3 regions of the Nocardia sp. NPDC049149 genome follow, and region 2 is predicted to be linked to each of the others. Evidence: riboswitches for the same ligand, from Rfam matches in the RefSeq annotation. Region 2 holds a riboswitch; each other region holds the start of a gene.

Region 1 (3,267 bases), on a different contig from region 2:
GTGCCCGTCGTACCAGGACACGAAATCGGCGGCGCCGTAGGAACCGTCGAGCCCGATGCCGGGGATGTCCAGTGCGCGGTCGGCGTTGGCTCCGGTGGAGAAGATGACCGCGTCGTAGAAGCTGCGCAGGTCGTCGAGGGTGATGTCGGTGCCGTAGTCGATGTTGCCGAGCAGGCGGACCTGCGGCTTGTCGAGGACCTTGTGCAGGGCGGTGATGATGCCCTTGATGCGCGGGTGGTCCGGTGCGACGCCGTAGCGAATCAGCCCGAACGGCGCGGGCATCCGCTCGAAGAGGTCGATGCTCACCTCGGCATCGGACTTCATCAGGGCGTCTGCGGCGTAGATACCGGCCGGTCCGGCGCCAACGATGGCGATGCGGAGCGGGCGGGAACCTGCACTCTGTTCGGTCATCTTTTACGCGCACCCTTTATTGGTCGAGAACAATTACGGCGTCTTCCTTAGCCTAGGCTAAGTTACGCGCTGGCTGGTTGCACCTGTCGATGCGGACACCGGAGTCGTCGGCTCGTGGCCACTCCTGCCGCGGCTATGACAGCAGGCCGCAGTCCCGCGATTCTATCGGTGGTGGCGAGTGCGGCCCCGGGCGGTGCGTGAACTGAGTGGATGCCGCACTGCCCGTTCCGTCCCGGTTACCCACTGCGCGTGCCCGAATCACCTCGCGGTGTCGCCGGCATCGGCGCAGGCCGCCGCATCGTGTGGGGGTGGTCGGCGGATAACCGGGCCGACCAGGGATCATCGTCGTTATGAGCGATCAGCAACCGCCCGCGGACGACGAGGTCATCGTGGTCGATCAGACCGACAAACGGTCGGTCGCGCCGTTCGTCGCGGCGGCCGTTGTCGCGGTGCTCGTGCTCGGCGCGATCATCCTCGGCGGGGTGCTCTCGCCCGCTGAGAAAAATGTCACAGAATCCGACCGGATCGCCGCAGCGGTGCGTGGCTTCGTCGAGGGCTCCAACCAAACCGAGGCAGTGCCCCCACCAGGCACGGGCTGCCAGGGCTTCGTGCCGGAGCGGTCGCCGCTGGCCGGACGATCCGGGCGCGGAAAGACCGTGGAAATCACGCAACTCGTCGATCCGATGGTCGATGGCGACCGGGCTAAGGCGACCGTGACGACCAAAGTCGACGGCGTCGAGCAGACCGCGACCTGGAATCTGACCCGATCCGGCAACAAATGGCTGGTCTGCACGTAACCGTTTCTCACCTCTTGAACAGCCGTTTGACAGGTTGACCCCTGTCCAGGCAATCTCAATCGAAGGTCATGAGAACCAGTGACAAGCCCCGGCAATACTGGTCGGCAACCCTCCTCCGCGGTGGGGTGCTCCGGGTGACGACCTGGCCGTGCGTCAAACCTGAGCGCGGCAAGTGCGGATTCTAGGAGGTCCACATGAGTTATGCCGGTGACATCACCCCACAGCAGGCCTGGGACCTGTTGCGGGACAATCCGGAAGCCATTCTGGTCGACGTGCGTACTGCCGCCGAGTGGAAGTTCGTCGGCGTGCCAGACACCAGTTCGATCGAGCGGGAGACCGTGCTGATCGAATGGGTCGACGCCACCGGCACCCGCAACAGCGAGTTCACCGAAGAGCTGGTCAAGGAGCTGGAGGGGCACAACCCCGAGGCACCGGTGATCTTCCTCTGTCGGTCGGGCCAGCGCTCCATCGGCGCGGCGATCGCCTCGACCAACGCGGGCTTCGGCACGTCCTACAACGTGCTCGAGGGCTTCGAGGGTCCGCTCGACGAGAACGGGCATCGCGGCGGCTCCGGCTGGCGTGCCCTCGGATTGCCGTGGCGGCAGTCATGAGTGGGTGCTGTCACGCTGCCGGGAGGCGGTCATGATCACCGGTGGTGCGTTCGACAAGCCGCTGCCCGAGGGCGTCGGCCCCGGCACGCTCGGCGTGCGCGGCGGGTTGCGGCGCTCCGGTTTCGAGGAAACCTCCGAGGCGCTGTATCTGACCTCCGGCTTCGTCTACGAGAGCGCGGAGGCCGCCGAGGCGGCGTTCACCGGTGACGTCGAGCATTTCGTCTACTCCAGGTACGGCAATCCGACGGTCGCCATGTTCGAGGAGCGGATGCGGCTGCTCGACGGCGCCGAGGCGTGTTTCGCCACCGCGAGCGGAATGTCCGCGGTGTTCACCGCTTTGGGCGCGTTGCTCGGTGCAGGCGACCGACTGGTGGCCGCGCGCAGCCTGTTCGGGTCCTGCTTCGTGGTGTGCAACGAGATCCTGCCGCGCTGGGGCATCGAGACCGTCTTCGTCGACGGCGAGGACCTGGACCAGTGGGAGCAGGCGCTGTCGGTGCCCACTCAGGCGGTGTTCTTCGAGACGCCCGCCAACCCGATGCAGACGCTCGTCGATGTGCGCCGGGTCACCGAGCTCGCGCATGCGGCGGGCGCGAAGGTGGTGCTGGACAACGTCTTTGCCACCCCGCTGCTGCAGCGCGGCTTCGAGCTCGGCGCCGATGTGGTCGTCTACTCCGGCACCAAGCACATCGATGGTCAGGGCCGAGTGCTCGGCGGCGCCATCCTCGGCGCACAGGACTACATCGACGGACCGGTGAAAACGCTGATGCGCCATACCGGTCCGGCGCTGAGCCCGTTCAACGCGTGGACCTTGCTCAAGGGCTTGGAGACCATGCCGCTGCGGGTGCGGCATTCGACCGAGTCCGCCTTGCGGATCGCCCGGTTCCTGGAGAGCAACAAGGCCGTCAGCTGGGTGAGATATCCCTTCCTGGAATCACATCCGCAGCATGCACTGGCCAACAGCCAGATGAGTGCAGGCGGCACCGTGGTCACCTTCGAGCTGAATGCGACTGCGCACGAGGCGAAGAAGCGGGCTTTCGAGGTGCTCAACCGGCTGCGCGTCATCGACATCTCCAACAACCTCGGTGACGCGAAGTCCTTGATCACCCACCCTGCCACCACCACGCACCGGGCCATGGGCCCCGAAGGGCGTGCCACTATCGGGCTGACCGACGGTGTCGTGCGGATTTCCGTCGGCCTGGAGGATGTCGAAGACCTCCTCGCCGACCTCGAACACGCTCTGAGCTGACGTTCGCGCCGGCTCGGTCACCGCCTGTGCGGGACCGGGTCGGGCGCGAAGCGGCCACCACTCGGATCGAAGCCGCATTACGCTGGGCGTATGCGGATTTCGGTGGCGGCGGACGAGTACGCCGGGGTGGCAGGCGAGCTGGTTGCCGAGCTCGGTCGGCGCGGGCACGACACGATCCTGCACGGGGCGCTGTCGGAGGCCG
Region 2 (3,267 bases):
CGAAGAACCCGTAGTCGTCCCGGCGCAGGGTGGTCGGATCGAAGTGCATCACATGCTCCTTTGCGGTGATCATCCCGTCGCGCGGGGTGAATGCAACGCAACCGTAGCAATTGCTCGAAATGAATACAACGGGTGCGTATCATTTGTTACCGGCGAGATTCGGATCGATACCGGGGCGGGTGCCAGGATGGACCGCATGAAGGTGAGGCGGCAGTGACGACATCGCGGGCCAGGGCGGACGGGCCGCGCAGGCGCTATGCGCCCCGCCTACCCCCCGAGCAGCGGCGGGCGCAACTGCTCGACGCCGCATTCACGGTGCTGAGCCGGGTGGAACTGCACGAGCTGAGCATGGAGGCGGTCGCCCAGGAGGCGGGCGTCGGCAAGCCGGTGCTCTACACCGTCTTCAAGACCCGCGCCGAACTCGTTGCGGCACTGCTGGAACGGGAACGCGAACGCGGCCTCGAGCAGGTCGCCGACACCCTGCCCGCGGACCTGATGGGCGCCGACCCGGTGGTTGCCGCCTCGGCGACGGTCGAGGCGTTCGTCGGTGTGGCACTGGAGAATCCGACCAGGTGGCGACTCATCCTGGCGGGTCCTGGCAATGCGCCCGACGAATACCGCGAAGCGCTACGGACGTCGCGGGCAGGCATCTTCGATCAGGCCGAAGCGCTGGTCCGGATGGGCACGACGCTCGAACCTCGATGGGCGGGTGTGGATTCCGCCCTGCTCACCAACTCGCTGCTGCAGGTCGCCGAGATGCTCGGCCGGCTGGCGGTCAGCGAGCCGGACGAGTATCCCAGGGAACGCCTGCAGGGCTTCGTACACGCCATCGTCCGGCTGCTCGTCGGCGCGCCGACCGCGGAATAACCTGCGCCCGAGCCGCTTTCGGTCGGACCGTGGTCGGCGCGCCGAACAATCCGCGCTCGCTCGGCGAACAGCGCTGCCTGCGAAGCGAACTCAGTCGCGGCGCCGGCGATGCAGCCGAGCCAACCGCACCGTCTCGATCAGCAGCTTCGACACCGCCGTCGCCTCGGTGAGGAACCCGTCGTGCCCATCGCGCGAATGCACGATCTCCAGTCGGTCGCAGCCGGGCAGCCCGTCCGCGAGTTCGCGCTGAGTGCGCAACGGATACAACCGATCCGAGTCGACACCGCCGACCACGCACGGCACCGGCGTAGCGGCCAATGCCGCGTGCACCCCACCGCGCCCGCGCCCGATGTCGTGCCGGTTCATCGCCTCGGTCAGCAGCACGTAGGTGCCGGGATCGAAACGGTTGCACAGCTTGTCGGCCTGGTGATCCAGGTAGCTCTGCACCGCGTAACGCCCACCCTGCCAGGGATCCTCGGCGTCCTGCGCGTTGTTCTCGAAGCGATGGTCGAGTTCGTCCTCGGTGCGATAGGTCAGGTGCGCGATCCGGCGCGCGATGCCCATGCCGCTCATCGGGGCGCGGTCGGTGTCGTGGTAGTCGCCGCCCTGCCAGTCCGGATCGGCCTTGATCGCGGCGATCTGGGTGGTCTGGGTGCCGATCTGGTCGGCGGTGGCGCGGGCGCCGACGGCGAGGACCAGTGCGGCGCCGACCCGGTCCGGCGCGCCGACCATCCACTCCAGCACCCGCATGCCGCCCATCGACCCGCCGACGACGGCGCCGAGGCGGTCGATGCCGAGCCGGTCCATCAGTGCGGCTTCGGCCGCCACCTGGTCCCGGATGGAAATCTCCGGAAACCGTGCACCCCAAGGCTTTCCGTCCGGCGCCAGGGTCGAAGGCCCGGTGCTGCCCTTGCAGCCGCCGAGCACGTTCGTCGCGATCACGCACCACTCGTCGGTGTCGAGCGGACAGCCGGCCCCGACCATCCCGTCCCACCACCCCGGCAGCGGGTGGATGTCGTCCGGATGACCGACCACGTGCGAATCGCCGGTCAGTGCGTGCTCGACCAGCACCACGTTGTCCAACTCCGGGGAGAGCTCACCCCAGCGCTGCACGGCCAGATGGACCTGCGGAATGACCGCGCCGCTTTCCAGCGTCAGGTCGCCGATCGGGATGATGCCGAGGCGTCCGTCCGGCGGTGGCAGGGCCACCCCGGCGGCGCGTGCGACGCTCGGTTCGGTATCCACGGTCACGTCGCCGCCGCCGTGACACCGGCGGACTGTGCATGCATGGTCGATGCGAGGTGGTTCTCGGGTAACGGGAAACGACACATTAAGGGAACCTCCTGGACGGCGCGCTTGCTCTCGACCTTCGAGAGCCCGGTCATCACCCGGAGCACCCCACCGCTGCTGGAGGGTTGCCGTCCAGCAAGCCGGGGCTTCGCGCTGGCACTCATGACCTGTTTCGCATCATAGCCAACGGCCGCGCGCGGCCCGAAACCTCACCCGCGATCGGCGCAGCAGATGCGAAGGAACTCGTCGAATGTCGAGGTGAAGGCCGCGCGCGAGGCTTGTGCCGCGGACTCGAGATCGTCGTCATCGAACGCGACCTCCTGGCATTCCATGCCGAGCTGGCCGACCAACTGCCAGACGCCGAGGATCATCCGCACCGGCAGGGCGTCGGGCTGGGTGCCGAGCCGCTCGGCCAGCACACCGGCGATCGGGGCGTTCTTGGCCTCGGCGTGATCGATGCTGCGCACGCTGACCGCCGAACTGCCGCGCATGATTCGCCGCATTTGCTGGAATCGGCGGAAGGTGACCGGGCCGGTGGCGTTGTCGGCCGACGCTCGGTCGACGACCTGCAGGAACGCTTCGCGCAATGACTGCAGCTCGTTGCCAGTGACCGGCATCCCACGCAGCGTTTCGGCGATGGCGGCCCCGAAGTCGACCACCGGCCCGAGCACGATGTCTTCCTTGCTCTCGAAGTACCGATTGATCGTGCGCGGCGAGATGTCGGCGGCGTTGGCGATCTGCTCGATGGTGGTCGCGTCGAATCCCTGTGTGTCGCACAGGTTCAGGCCCACTTCGATGATCCGCAACCTGGTCTGTTCCTTCTTGCGTTCACGCAGTCCGGCCGGGTGCGGTCCGTGGGGTGGGGTGGCGCTCGCAGGGTGTTCCGCTGCGGCACTCGCGCCCGTCGGCGTCGGTGACTCGAGCATGTTCACATGCTATCGCACACCGTCCTCTTCTTGTCTTGAACCGCCAAATGTCGGAGTGCGACATTTTTCCCTTGACGACAAATGTCGCCAAGTGTCAGGATGGTCGAGCACTTCGAACGACGAGGAGACCACAGTGACCGACACTGCGACCGCGGTAGACGTTCCGACCCAGCGGGGCAGTTCC
Region 3 (3,267 bases), on a different contig from region 2:
ACGCGGGCCGGCTGTTCGAGGATGATCGAATGGCCTGCGCCGTCGAGGATCACGAGGTCGGAGTATTCGACAGCGGTGGCCATGGCGACGGAGTGCGAGGGCGGGGTCATCAGGTCGGCGGCGCCGCAGAGGATGAGCGTGGGGATCTTGGAAAGGGCTGGGAGGGTGGCGGTTTGGTCGTAGGCCATGAAGCTGGTCAAGAAGGTGGCCATGGTGACGATGGGGGTTTCGTTGTGCATGGCGTTGGCCAGCGCCAGCACTCGGGGGCTGATCTTGCGGTTGCCGAACTCGGCGGTGCGGACGATCGGGGCGAAGACCTTGCAGGCGAGGCGTTTTGCGTGCTGCATGGTGCGGGGAGCGCAACGAACGGCGGCCTGGAAGAGCGAGATGATCGGGTGGCGGAGGAGCCGGCCGAAGCCCGCGTCGGCGAGACCGCTTGCGGCGGTGGCGAGCAGCGCGACGCCGACGATGCGGGTGCCGATCTGATGCGGGTGCTGGCTCAGGTAGGTGAGTGCGGTCATGCCGCCCATGGAGTGGCCGACCAGGATCAGGGGGCCGGTGGGGGCGACCGCGTCGAGCACGGTGTGCAGGTCGTGGCCGAGCTGGTCGAGGGTGTAGGTGTCGCGCGGGGCGGCGGTGGAGTCGCCGTGGCCGCGGTGGTCGTAGCAGACGACCCTGGCGTGCGGGAATTGGCGGAGTAAGGAATCGCGGACGTCGGTCCAGGATTCGGTGCGCAGGCAATGGCCGTGCAGGAGGACGACGGTGAGTTCGGCACTGCGCGGTCCGTATTCGCGCACCGCGAGGGCAACACCGTCGGCGGTCGAGATCGTGGCACGACGTTCGGCCGAGGTGGCGCGGGTGCTCGAGATCGACATCGGTGGCTCCGGTCGGGTTGCGGTGGACTTGTCTAACTGTGCGCCGGATGTGCTGCCGCTTTTAGGGACCCGAGTGCTGAGGTATTGCCCCACGGGGGTGGGCTGATCGCCACCAAGGGTGTGTGGTGCCCCCGATGTTCCGGGGCGGTAGTCGTGGTCCCGACCGCGCGCACGATCCTCGACGAACTGCCGCTCAACCCCAATGGCACAGTCGATAGCGGGCGCGCTACCGGAAACGAACCGTCCGCACCATCGCCCGCCGATTGGGCACCGTGACCACGTAAAATCAACCCGATTCTAAAGCGTGACAACACATCTGGCGTGCGCGATTCTTATTTCAGGTCAAGAGTGCCAGCGTCAAGTCCCCGGCTAGCTGGCCGGCAACCCTCCATCCGCGGCGGGGTGCCCCGGGTCAAGACCAGGCCGAGCCGCGTACCGCGGTCCGGGCAAGCGCGGGCTCCGTCGTTTTCTGGGGCCCTGACGGTGGGATCGGGGGTCGAATCATGTCTGTGTCGACTAGCTCCTTCCGCACGCCCGGGCCGGTGGCCGGTCCATCGAGCGACAACCAGAGGGGAACGACATGGCTACGGCCACGCCATCTCTCGGAGACCGCGTGTTGGACACCACCAGGCAGGGATTCGATCACGAATCGCTGACCGCGCTGCTGAACGGGGCGGTGCACGCGGTGCGGCTCGGCGGATTCGTCCGGCCCGACGCGCTCGATCACTTACGAAAGGCGTTCGTCGGCAGGCAGGATCACGGCCCACTGGCCACCGATCCGCAGTTCCGGCGCATCGGCCACGCATTTTCCGAGACGAGCAGCGACGCGGGCCGCGGGCAGTACTTCGACGAGGCGCGCGACAATATCGAGCGCCTGCGCGAGATCGCCTCGCCCTATTCGTATCCGGCGGACGACCTGCGACTGCTGCTCGACGAGATCTGGCCGTCCGGGGCGAGTTTGCTGCGGCGCGACGGGCAGGCGTTCTTCGCCGGTGTCGCGCGCTACCAGCTCGCCGGTGTCGATCTCGAGCCGCACACCGACAATGTCAGCCGAAACCTGCCGGAGGACTTCGGTATTCGCATTACGCGGCAGCTGTCGGTCAACGTCTACCTGGACGTGCCGGACCGCGGCGGGGAATTACAGATCTGGGACGACTACCCCGACGAGGGAGAGTATCGGAATCGCTCCGGTGAACGCGTGTACGGGATCGACCGCGCCACCGTCGGCGACCCGGCGCTGGTGATCGCGCCGCGGGTCGGGGACGCGATCTTCATCGACCCGCGCCGTGTCCATGCCGTCGCGCCCTCGCAGGACCGTCCCCGCATCACCATCGGATTGTTCATCGGTGTCAGTGATCCGGCCGACTCGCTGAAGGTGTGGAGCTGATGACGACGACCACGCTGCTCTCGGCGTCCCACAAGGCGGCATACGACCTACGGTCGGACGGCATCACGACCGAAGGCCGCTCGACGGTCCTGCTTGTCAGCGTCGGCGCCGAGTACCACGAGGGCGAAAAGCTCGCCGCGACCATCGATTTGATCAATCGCTCGAACTTCGGTCGATGCGCGATCGCCGTCGCGGACACCCTGCAGCGGCACAACCTCAGTGGCGGAAGCGATGTCGACCGGCATGCGCGGGCCAGGATCGCCGGCGACGAATGGCTGGTCCGCAACATCGGCTATCTGGACCAGATCGACTGCCCCACCAACGTTTTGCGATGGGACTTCGCACTGTCCCATCCTCGCTACGGTGACCTCTACGACGCGGTCGAGCAGGCTTACGAGACCGACGAGCCCTACCGGCGCGCCATCGACAGCACCATCGACCGATTCATCGAACGACGAGTGTCCCGGGAACCCGACGTTGATCAGGACGCGGTCCGGACATCGTGCCGTGCTTACCTTTTGGAGGAATGCCCGATCATCATGCCGCTGTGGGCGCATGAGGGATTCGACTATGTGATCTACCCGCAGCGGATATCCGCAGCGATGGGCCGCACGCGCGAACTGTTCGTCGAGCCGGAGCATCCGGAGCGAGTCGCCTGGCTGCCCTTGCGTTTCAAGAAGCGAAAGTCGGCATCGAACACAACGACGGGAGTGGAATGACCATAGCGATCCCCACCCAACGGCGGTTGATCGGCTTCACCGGGCTGGCGGTGGCCTCGTTTCTCGGGTGCATCGACCTGACGATCGTCACCACCGCGCTGCCTGCCATCGGCGACGACCTGCATGCTGGGCCGTCGAATACCGAGCTCACCCTCGGCGTTTTCCTGATGGCGCTGTCGATGTTCATGGTCACCGCGGGCCGGATCGCCGATCGCCTCGGCAGGCGGCGCGTGCTGCTGTTCGGTCTCGCGCTGTTCGTGGTGGCGTCGGTGGGCGCGGCCCTGTC

Evidence for each region. Region 2 has a riboswitch for S-adenosylmethionine ahead of ACGFNJ_RS22430 (homoserine O-acetyltransferase). Riboswitches for the same ligand answer to the same signal wherever they lie in the genome.
Region 1: it holds a riboswitch for S-adenosylmethionine, as region 2 does, so the genes downstream of both, ACGFNJ_RS02155 (rhodanese-like domain-containing protein) here and ACGFNJ_RS22430 (homoserine O-acetyltransferase) in region 2, are expected to answer to the same signal.
Region 3: it holds a riboswitch for S-adenosylmethionine, as region 2 does, so the genes downstream of both, ACGFNJ_RS32680 (2OG-Fe(II) oxygenase) here and ACGFNJ_RS22430 (homoserine O-acetyltransferase) in region 2, are expected to answer to the same signal.

The regions. Positions count from the first base shown of each region.
Region 1 covers NZ_JBICTD010000001.1:430,783-434,049, reverse strand. The annotation lists gene ACGFNJ_RS02165 (FAD-dependent oxidoreductase) at 1-411, opposite strand, end outside; gene ACGFNJ_RS02160 (hypothetical protein) at 762-1,208, shown strand; SAM riboswitch class IV at 1,273-1,389, shown strand; gene ACGFNJ_RS02155 (rhodanese-like domain-containing protein) at 1,403-1,819, shown strand; gene ACGFNJ_RS02150 (O-succinylhomoserine sulfhydrylase) at 1,851-3,065, shown strand; gene ACGFNJ_RS02145 (RpiB/LacA/LacB family sugar-phosphate isomerase) at 3,156-3,267, shown strand, end outside.
Region 2 covers NZ_JBICTD010000005.1:374,802-378,068, reverse strand. The annotation lists gene ACGFNJ_RS22440 (oxygenase MpaB family protein) at 1-49, opposite strand, end outside; gene ACGFNJ_RS22435 (TetR/AcrR family transcriptional regulator) at 214-867, shown strand; gene ACGFNJ_RS22430 (homoserine O-acetyltransferase) at 958-2,118, opposite strand; SAM riboswitch class IV at 2,215-2,325, opposite strand; gene ACGFNJ_RS22425 (TetR/AcrR family transcriptional regulator) at 2,367-3,083, opposite strand.
Region 3 covers NZ_JBICTD010000009.1:242,764-246,030, reverse strand. The annotation lists gene ACGFNJ_RS32685 (alpha/beta fold hydrolase) at 1-875, opposite strand, end outside; SAM riboswitch class IV at 1,216-1,334, shown strand; gene ACGFNJ_RS32680 (2OG-Fe(II) oxygenase) at 1,489-2,262, shown strand; gene ACGFNJ_RS32675 (tRNA-dependent cyclodipeptide synthase) at 2,262-2,981, shown strand; gene ACGFNJ_RS32670 (MFS transporter) at 2,978-3,267, shown strand, end outside.